DNA from 2 places in the Hyphomicrobium sp. MC8b genome. Region 2 is predicted to be linked to the other one. Evidence: riboswitches for the same ligand, from Rfam matches in the RefSeq annotation. Region 2 holds a riboswitch; the other holds the start of a gene.
What was found. A riboswitch is a leader RNA that binds a small molecule or an ion and turns the genes downstream of it on or off. The one in region 2 is predicted to bind cobalamin.
Positions count from the first base shown of each region.

Region 1: it holds a riboswitch for cobalamin, as region 2 does, so the genes downstream of both, ACLB1Z_RS02665 (TonB-dependent receptor plug domain-containing protein) here and cobW (cobalamin biosynthesis protein CobW) in region 2, are expected to answer to the same signal.

Region 1 is NZ_LR898465.1:551,930-556,327, reverse strand. It holds gene ACLB1Z_RS02670 (hypothetical protein) at 1-81, opposite strand, end outside; gene ACLB1Z_RS02665 (TonB-dependent receptor plug domain-containing protein) at 177-2,267, opposite strand; cobalamin riboswitch at 2,528-2,754, opposite strand; gene pncB (nicotinate phosphoribosyltransferase) at 2,964-4,268, opposite strand; gene ACLB1Z_RS02655 (MarR family winged helix-turn-helix transcriptional regulator) at 4,372-4,398, opposite strand, start outside.
Region 2 is NZ_LR898465.1:1,000,927-1,005,324, reverse strand. It holds gene cobN (cobaltochelatase subunit CobN) at 1-898, opposite strand, end outside; gene cobW (cobalamin biosynthesis protein CobW) at 898-1,935, opposite strand; cobalamin riboswitch at 2,046-2,231, opposite strand; gene cobU (bifunctional adenosylcobinamide kinase/adenosylcobinamide-phosphate guanylyltransferase) at 2,293-2,817, shown strand; gene cobO (cob(I)yrinic acid a,c-diamide adenosyltransferase) at 2,872-3,441, shown strand; gene ACLB1Z_RS04855 (cobyric acid synthase) at 3,441-4,398, shown strand, end outside.

The DNA of each region.
Region 1 (4,398 bases), 450 kb from region 2:
TGCGATGAGCGCCACCCAAATGGCACTCAGGGCAAGCGAGGAGGAAAACGTTTGATCGTCAAATCGGGAACCAAATTTCATTGTCATGTCCTTCTGAAATCGTTCTCTGTCGGACGAAAGCGCCGGGACGGGAGGCTATCCGTAAATACCATAGCCGTCGCCCGCCAGAGAAGCCCTTAGTTCGTAAACCTGATACCGCCATAGGCGCCGATGCCGGTCGCCAGGAAGCCGTCAGGAATCTCGTAGTGCTCGTCGAAAAGGTTATCGATGCGGCCGTAGATGCTCATATTGTCGGTCAGCTTGTAGTCGGCCGCGACGTTGACCACCGTGAAGCTCGGCAAGATCTCGTTCTCGAATGTCGCGCGATTGATGTCGAGCGAGTCACCGTAGTAGAGCACCGCACCCGTCAGGAGCAGCTTGTCCGTCGGCGTCCATCCGAGAGTGACGCTCGCCTTGTTGTGCGGGCGGCGCAGAAGCCATCCGCCCGTATCTTCGTTGGTTGCCTGCGTGTAGGTATAATCCGCACGGATACGAAGATCCTTCGTCAAATCCGCTGAAATAAACGCTTCGACGCCATCCGTTTTCGCCTTACCGACATTGGCATACGTTGAAACGAAGGTCGTTGGATCGTAAGTGCTCTCGATCAGATCCGTGATGTCGTTCCGGAAGTAGGTCGCGCCAAACTGTGCGCGGCCACCAAAAATTGCTTGCTCGAAGCCGACATCGTAACCGGTATTTTCCTCCGGTTTGAGATCAGGGTTTCCATAGAAAAAGTAAGCGGGATAATCCTGAAACCGCTGGCTGAGGCTCGGCGCTTTGAAGCCTGTGCCAATGCTGCCCTTGATCTTGGTTCCTGTGCTCTCGATCACATAGGCCGGCGCAACGCGCCAAGTCGTGTGACCGCCGAAGTTCTCGTTATCATCGTAGCGCACGTTCGCCGCGACGAAGAGATTGCGAATGACCTCAGCCTGAAGCTCCGTATAGACACCGTTGTTCCACTCCTCGGCGAATGTGCGCTGGCCCTCATAGGAAGAACCACCGCCCGAAAAGACCTCATTGATCTGGCGGCCATCAAATTGCTCGATCTGATGTTCGGCGCCTGTAACCAGCGTATAGCCCGGCGCGAGGTTCCAAACATTGCGCCAATCGTACTTAACCCGGTCACCCTGATAGTAGTTGTTGCCCGTGAGGTTGACGTGGTCGATATTATCGGTCTGAGAGTTGGAATAATTGATGCCGAAATAGTTCGTCAGATTGCTGAACGTGCGCCAGACTACTTCGCTGCGCGAGTAAAAATCATCGACGTCGGAACCCGATTGATATGGCGCCGGATAGGATGTGTTTGTGAACGGATCGTAGGCGTCACCCGTGTAATGCAGCGTGCCGTCGGTGTATCGGGCGACGAGATTGACCGTCACATCCTTGGTGATATCGACACCGACTTTCGATGAGTAGGTCCAGTTATCGTATCGGTTCGAATGACGCTGCTCTCCCGGAAGAAGTAAATTCTCGGGCGTCACGGGGATGTCGTCGGCGCGAAAATGCGAGACATTGAAGTAGTAGTTGTACTTGTTCGTGCCACCGCTAATGCTCGCAGCCTGATTGAACGTCCCAAAAGAGCCGCCCTCTATCATTGCGGTCGTCTTCGGCGGACCATAGCCCCTCTTCGTGTAAATCAGGATCACGCCACCGAGCGCATCCGCGCCGTAAAGACCACTCTGCGGACCGCGCAAAACTTCAACGCGTTCGATATCCATGGCGAGCATCTGGCCCAGATCGAACGTGCGATTGGGTGTGGTCGGATCGCTGACGTCGATGCCGTCGATCAGAATCTTCGTGTGATTGGAGTTCGTTCCGCGCATGAACACCGACGTCTGACCGCCAGGACCGCCGGTCTGCACGATGTTAAGGCCGGGAACCATCTTCAAAACGTCAGGCAGCGTGCGGCGCTGTTGAGCCGCGATTTCTTTTGCGGTGATCACGGTGACGGAACTTCCGATCTGATCGACTGGCTCGGGCGTACCCGTTGGAGACACCGCGATGTCAGAGGAATCGGCGGTCGCCGAAGAACCGCTGGAATTCGAAACGGCCGGCGTTGAAACCTGTTGGGCCGCTGCCGGCGCGTTGACCTTTTTGGACGGCGCATCGCTGTCGTCGTCCGCCATGACGTTGACCGCCGGCAACTTGGTATTCGGCGAAGCTGGAACTTGCGCGCTCGCTTCCTGAGCTGAAATTCCAACTGTTGCAAAGGCGAACGCTATCCGCATTTTTCTCCGTCTTGACACGCGCAGCATGAGACCCCCGGTCGCTGAAATCGGGGTGAGTTTCCAATTCGATCTGCAGATGTGCGGGATACGAGCGCGCGGACTCTGCGACGCGGCTCTTGAAAGCTGCGTCCCATGAATGCCTGCACACTTGAAAGTTTTTATCCGCTCAGCATAACGACCTGCACGACCGAAGTGGTTGCCCACCGGTTGACATACAGCCGCCGCTACGGGTTTCCGCTCTACCGCGCCCTGCGCACGGGAGATGGGCAGCTTGTGCCGGCAGGTCTCCTGACTTGCGGCTCAGGCGTCTTCTCCGGCCTTCCCGAGGATCTCTAATGCAAGATCTTCAGTGGCTTTAGTCGGAGCCGACTCGCCGCTTACAGTTGCGAGGGCAGTCTCGGCATTGGCGCAAGAAGCGCCGCACCGCGTTCCCTTTTCATGACCGCTCAGCTTTCGCCGAGGGCCAACCGTCACGCTAACGATAAAGAAATAAGTCGGCCGAGCTGTCAATCCGGGATTTAAAGAAATTCAGCAGCACGCGTTTTGCGGATTTGCAATGCATTTGCCGCTGCCTTCCGGGAATCGGACAAATTCAGCATACGGATGTATCTCCCTGGATATTTTTCAAGGATGATTACGACCGGCGAGGATTGGCTTTTCTTTCTTCGCAACCTTTCGAGATCAGTGCTTCGACCATCACACGCGCACTGGATGAATAGCACGACCCTCCACTCCAAAGACACGCTCGTAGCGTTTCATTTCCGCGGACTCTCCCGTAGCTTTCGCGGAATTGTCAGACAGCTTGACCGCCGGTTTGCCATTGACGCGCGTGACCTTGCAGACAAGCGAGATCGCATCAAGACCAGGAGCGCCGTCCGGATCGCAGCCGCGAAAATCATTGGTGAGATTGGTGCCCCAGCCGAAGCTGGTTCGCACCCGCCCGTGAAAATGACGATACGTGTCTTCGATACTGTCGATATCCATACCGTCGGAGAAGATTAGTAGTTTTCCGCGCGGATCGACACCGTGCGCCTTCCACCACGCGATAATCTGTTCTCCGCCCTCGATCGGAGGCGCGCTGTCCGGGCGAAAGCCAGTCCATCCTGCAAGCCAATCGGGCGCACGCGCCAGAAAGGCTTTGGTTCCGAAAGTATCGGGCAACGCGATCAGCAGATTCCCGCGGTATTCCTGCCGCCATTGCTCCAAGACGCGATAGGGCGCCTTCGCCAAGTCCTCGTCACTATCTGCAAGAGCGGCTTCCACCATCGGCAATTCGTGAGCGTTGGTGCCGATAGCTTCTAAGTCGGCATCCATTGCAAGCAGCACATTCGACGTTCCGATGAAGTGTCCGTCCAGCCCTTCTTTCAGTGCTTCGACGCACCAACGTTGCCATAGAAATCCGTGCCGACGCCGCGTGCCGAAGTCGGAAACGACAACGTCCGGCAGAGCGCGCAGCCGCTCCACCTTCTGCCAGAGCTTCGCCTTGGCGCGCGCGTAGAGCACGTCGAGCGCAAAGCGACCCTTGGCGCGCATCGCGGCGCGCGACCTGAGTTCGTTGACGATCGCCAACGCCGGAATTTCCCACATGGTCGTGTGGGTCCAAGGCCCTGCGAAATCGAGTTCATACTGACCATCGACTTTGCGAAGCTCATAATCCGGCAACTGAAAATCGGCGAGCCATGCGATAAAGTCAGCACCGAACATCTGCGTTTCGCCGTAAAAGCTGTTACCGGCGAGCCAGATCAGCTCCTTCTTGGTAAAACGTAGAGCACGCGCATGATCGAGCTGAGCACGCAACTCGCCCTCATCGATGATGTCGGCAAGACGCACATCCTTCGAGCGGTTTATGAGCGAGAAAGTCACCCGCACGTCCGGGTGGACCTTGCGGATCATTTGCAGCATCAGCAATTTGTAGAAATCGGTATCGAGCAAACTGCGGATGATCGGATCGAGCCGAAAATTGTGATTGTAGGTACGCGTCGCAATGTCGGTGACGGTCATGATGTCAATCTAAGATGATGCGCTAAATGATGAGCTACAGCAAACGCCAAAGTTATCAGCAGCAATAGTGGATAAGCCCTGAAGCGCCATACCTCCAACAGTTCTATTTGCACATGGCATTGTGAAGCCG
Region 2 (4,398 bases):
CAGCGGCACTGAGGCCGCGCTGCGACTTCTCCCAAAGCGTAAACGTTGAATTGGCGAGCGCGACCTGCAAGACCGGACAATCCGCAACGTCGAGCGGCGAGGCATCCGCGCCGTCGCGTGAGGCAAACGCCGTCGCATTGACGATGACGCTCGGCCGGAGACGTTGCAGCTCATCCTGAAGCCAAGCCGCGGCATCCGCTGCCTTCAGGCTTGGAACGTAGAGCGCCGCCACTGCCAAGCCGCGATCTTCAAGCGCGTCCACCAAAGCATCGACTGGCGCAACATCGCCCGCGAGCAAATGTGAGCGATAGAAAACAACGGCAGTCGCCCCGAGCGCATCGTCGGTTTGCGCGCTTTCCCGATAGACGCCGAAATTCGGAATCTCTCGCGGCGATGCAATTTCTCCACGCGCGTCGCGTTTGCCGAGCATCGCCAGCAAAGCCATGCGTGTATTCTCAATGCCGCCCACGTCGAGCAGACCCTCAAGCCGCGCCAGCTCATCCGAACCAAGCGTCGACAACGCCGAGAGTCGAATGTCTGGCCGCCCGTCGCCCGGCACGATAGCAAGTGTGATTCCCAGTTCGCGGCAGCGTCGCCCGAGTTGCTCGCCGCCATACCGCCAATAGTCGAGGCCGCCCAGCAGGCGCACGAGCACGGCCTTCGAGCCTTTCAGCGTCGCGTCGGAAAATAAATCAACCGACATCGGGTGGCGCAAAGCATTGAGGTTCGCGATCCGCACACTCGCCTGCGTGCTCTCGGCGCCGCGAAATGCAGCAGCCGCCATCGCAAGGTCGGAATCGGAAAACGACAGAAAAACGATATCGGCAGGCGCGAGTCCGAGATCTTGCGGCGCGGCGGCCTCGTCCAGATCCCGGCTCTCGCGAACGACGATATGCATCAGGCAGCGCCCGTCAGGGTCCGAGTGATGCCGTCGCGATCAAGCCCCTTCTGGCCGATGACGACCAGCCGGCCCACGCGCGCCTCGCCCGATTGCCATGCACCTTCGTAACGCGTGTCGATCCGCTCACCGACACCTTGCAAAAGGAGCCGCATCGGCTTCCCACCGATGGCCGCGAAGCCCTTTACACGCAGCACGTCGTGATCGTTCGCGATGGCTTTCGCCCGCTGAGCAAGATCATCAGGCGACGACAGCTCCGGCACTTCGACAATGAACGTCTCGAAATCGTCGTGGTCGTGCTCCGGCTCGTTGTCGTGATGCGACGGGCGCGCCGCAAGGTCGTCTTCGGCCGCCGCCGAAATCCCGAGCAGCACGTCGGTAGGCACGATTCCATCATGCGTCGCGACGATCTTGATCGCCCGCGGTACCATGCTGCGAATGTCCTGCGCGATCAAAGCCGCGTCTTCCGGCGAAAGATGATCGCACTTGTTGAGCACTACGAGGTCGGCGCAGAGCAGCTGATCCTCATAAACCTCTTCCAGCGGATTTTCATGATCGACGGACGGGTCCGCTTCGCGCTGCGCCGCGACTTTCACCGGATCGTCGGCAAAGCGACCGGCGCGCACGGCCGGGGCATCGACGACCGTCACCACGCCATCGACCGTCACACGATTACGGATATCCGGCCACTCGAAGGCTTTGACCAGCGGCTTCGGCAGCGCGAGGCCTGACGTCTCGATAATGATGTGCTCCGGCGCTGGCTCGCGCGCCAAAAGCGCTTCAAGCGTCGGAATGAAATCGTCAGCGACGGTGCAGCACAGGCAGCCGTTCGTCAGCTCGATAATGTTTTCTTCCGGGCAATTCTCAACGCCGCACGACCGGAGGATCGTCCCATCCACGCCGACATCGCCGAATTCGTTGACGATTAGCGCCAAGCGACGGCCTTGCGCATGCTCGACCGCATGACGCACGAGCGTTGTCTTGCCCGCGCCCAAAAAGCCTGTGACGATTGTGACGGGTACCTTGCGCGCGCTCATTGTCCCGCCTCCATACCGACCGAATTTTTGGAAGACTGGGCAGACGCGCACCGCGGTGCGCCGGATGATCTGACGTGCATCTTAACCTTTCTCGCCCCACCGGCGATGAGTTGGAAGCTTCGGGCGACGGCAGGTCTCCTGGCTCGCGGGTCTTGGCATCGAGCGACCTTCCCGGACAAGTGCCCAGTGGTGTCTTCGCCCATGCTCACCGCTCACAGTTGCGGGGGCAGCTGCGGAGTAAATACCGCATTCCCTTTTGAACCCTCTTGCGAGGGACCGTCGTCTCAATCGATAAGTGAGCCCATAACTTACGTCAATCGCCAAGCATGCCTCTGCGGCCGGCCCGAAAGGCCCATAATGACCAATTCTCACCTCCCGCCGCTGACCCTCGTCCTCGGCGGCGCCCGGTCGGGCAAAAGCGCCTACGCGGAGCGCCTTTTGACAGGCATTCCGGGGCCTTGGGCTTACGTCGCCACGGCGGAAGCGTTCGACGACGAAATGCACAGCCGCATCAAGCACCACAAGAGCCGCCGCGGCGCGGGCTGGGTCGATCACGAATCGCCCCTCGAAATCGCCGACGTGCTGGCCAGCCGCGTTGCAGAGCTTCCCTCTCTGGTCGATTGCCTGACGCTCTGGACCTCCAATCTGATGCACGCCAACCGCCCCGTTCCGGAGGCAAGCGACGCATTGCTGGCCGCCGTCGCAAAACGCGTCGCGCCCTGTGTGATGGTCTCGAATGAGGTCGGCCTCGGTATCGTGCCGGACAACGCGCTCGCCCGCGCCTTTCGCGACGAAGCCGGCCGCCTCAATCAGAAGATCGCAGCCGCCGCCGACAAGGTCATTTTCGTCGCCGCCGGACTGCCGCTGACATTGAAAGGCTGAGCCGTGAGCAACAATCCCACCACGGTCGACGACGCCGAGCGTCACAAAGCCAAGATGGCTAAGCGCAAAGCCGTGCAAGATGCCGAGGTCGCCTCGAAACAGATCGAAAAAGGTGTGCTGCTCGTCCACACCGGCCCCGGCAAAGGCAAATCGACGGCCGCGTTCGGCCTCGTGCTGCGCGCGCTCGGGCACGGCTGGCGCGTCGGCGTCGTCCAGTTCATCAAAGGCGCGTGGAAGACCGGCGAACGCGATGCGCTGGAACGCTTCGGCGATCAGATCTCCTGGCACACGATGGGCGAAGGCTTCACCTGGGAAACGCAAGACAAGGCCCGCGACATTGCCGCTGCCACGCGCGCCTGGGCGAAGGCAAAAGAACTGATGGACGATCCATCCATTCGTCTGCTCATTCTCGACGAACTCAACATCGCACTGCGTTACGATTATCTGCCGCTCGATGACTTGCTCGAAACGCTCCGCAAGCGGCGGCCCAATCTTCATGTCGTCGTCACAGGCCGCAATGCCAAGCCGGAATTGATTGCGCTCGCGGATGGTGTGACGGAAATGGGCGCCGTGAAGCACCATTTCGCCGCCGGCATCAAAGCTCAGGAAGGCATCGAATTCTGATGCCTGCGCGCGCGTTGATGTTCTCAGGCACCGGCTCCGACGTTGGCAAATCGCTGATCGTCGCCGGGCTTTGCCGTTTTTTCTCCAACCGCGGGGTTCGCGTCGTTCCGTTCAAGCCCCAGAACATGTCGAATAATGCCGCGGTCACGGCCGACGGCGGCGAAATCGGCCGCGCCCAGGCATTGCAAGCGCGAGCCGCGCGCGTTGCGCCATCCGTGCACATGAACCCGGTGCTGCTGAAGCCCGAGACCGAAACCGGCGCGCAGATCGTCGTGCAAGGCAAAATGTGCGGCTCGGCGAAAGCGCGCGATTTTCAATCAAAAAAGAAAGAGCTTCTGCCGGCCGTTCTCGACAGCTTCGCGCACCTCAGAGCGAACGCTGATCTCGTTCTCGTCGAAGGGGCAGGCAGTGCATCCGAGATCAATCTCCGCGCCAACGACATCGCCAATCTCGGCTTCGCACGCGCCGCCGACGTTCCGGTCGTACTGATCGGCGACATCGATCGCGGCGGCGTCATCGCCAGCGTCGTCGGCACACGCCACGTCCTCGATCCCGACGACGCGGCCATGGTGCGCGGCTTCATCATCAACAAGATGCGCGGCGACTCGACGCTCTTCGCCGATGGCATGACGGCAATCGCCAATCTGTCTGGCTGGACGCCGCTCGGCCTCGTGCCGTTCTTCCCCGATGCTCACAAGCTTCCCGCTGAAGACGCGCTCGGATTGCGCGATCTTATGAAAACATCGAGGTCCGGCGGTGAAACGAAACTGAGCATCGCTGTGCCGTTGCTGCCGCGCATCTCGAATTTCGACGACCTCGATCCGCTACGCAACGAACCTGGCGTCATCGTCGAACTGATCGAACCCGGTCAGCCGATTCCGGTACACGCCGATCTCGTTCTACTGCCGGGCTCGAAGACAACCATTGATGACCTAACAGCCTTGCGCGCCGCAGGCT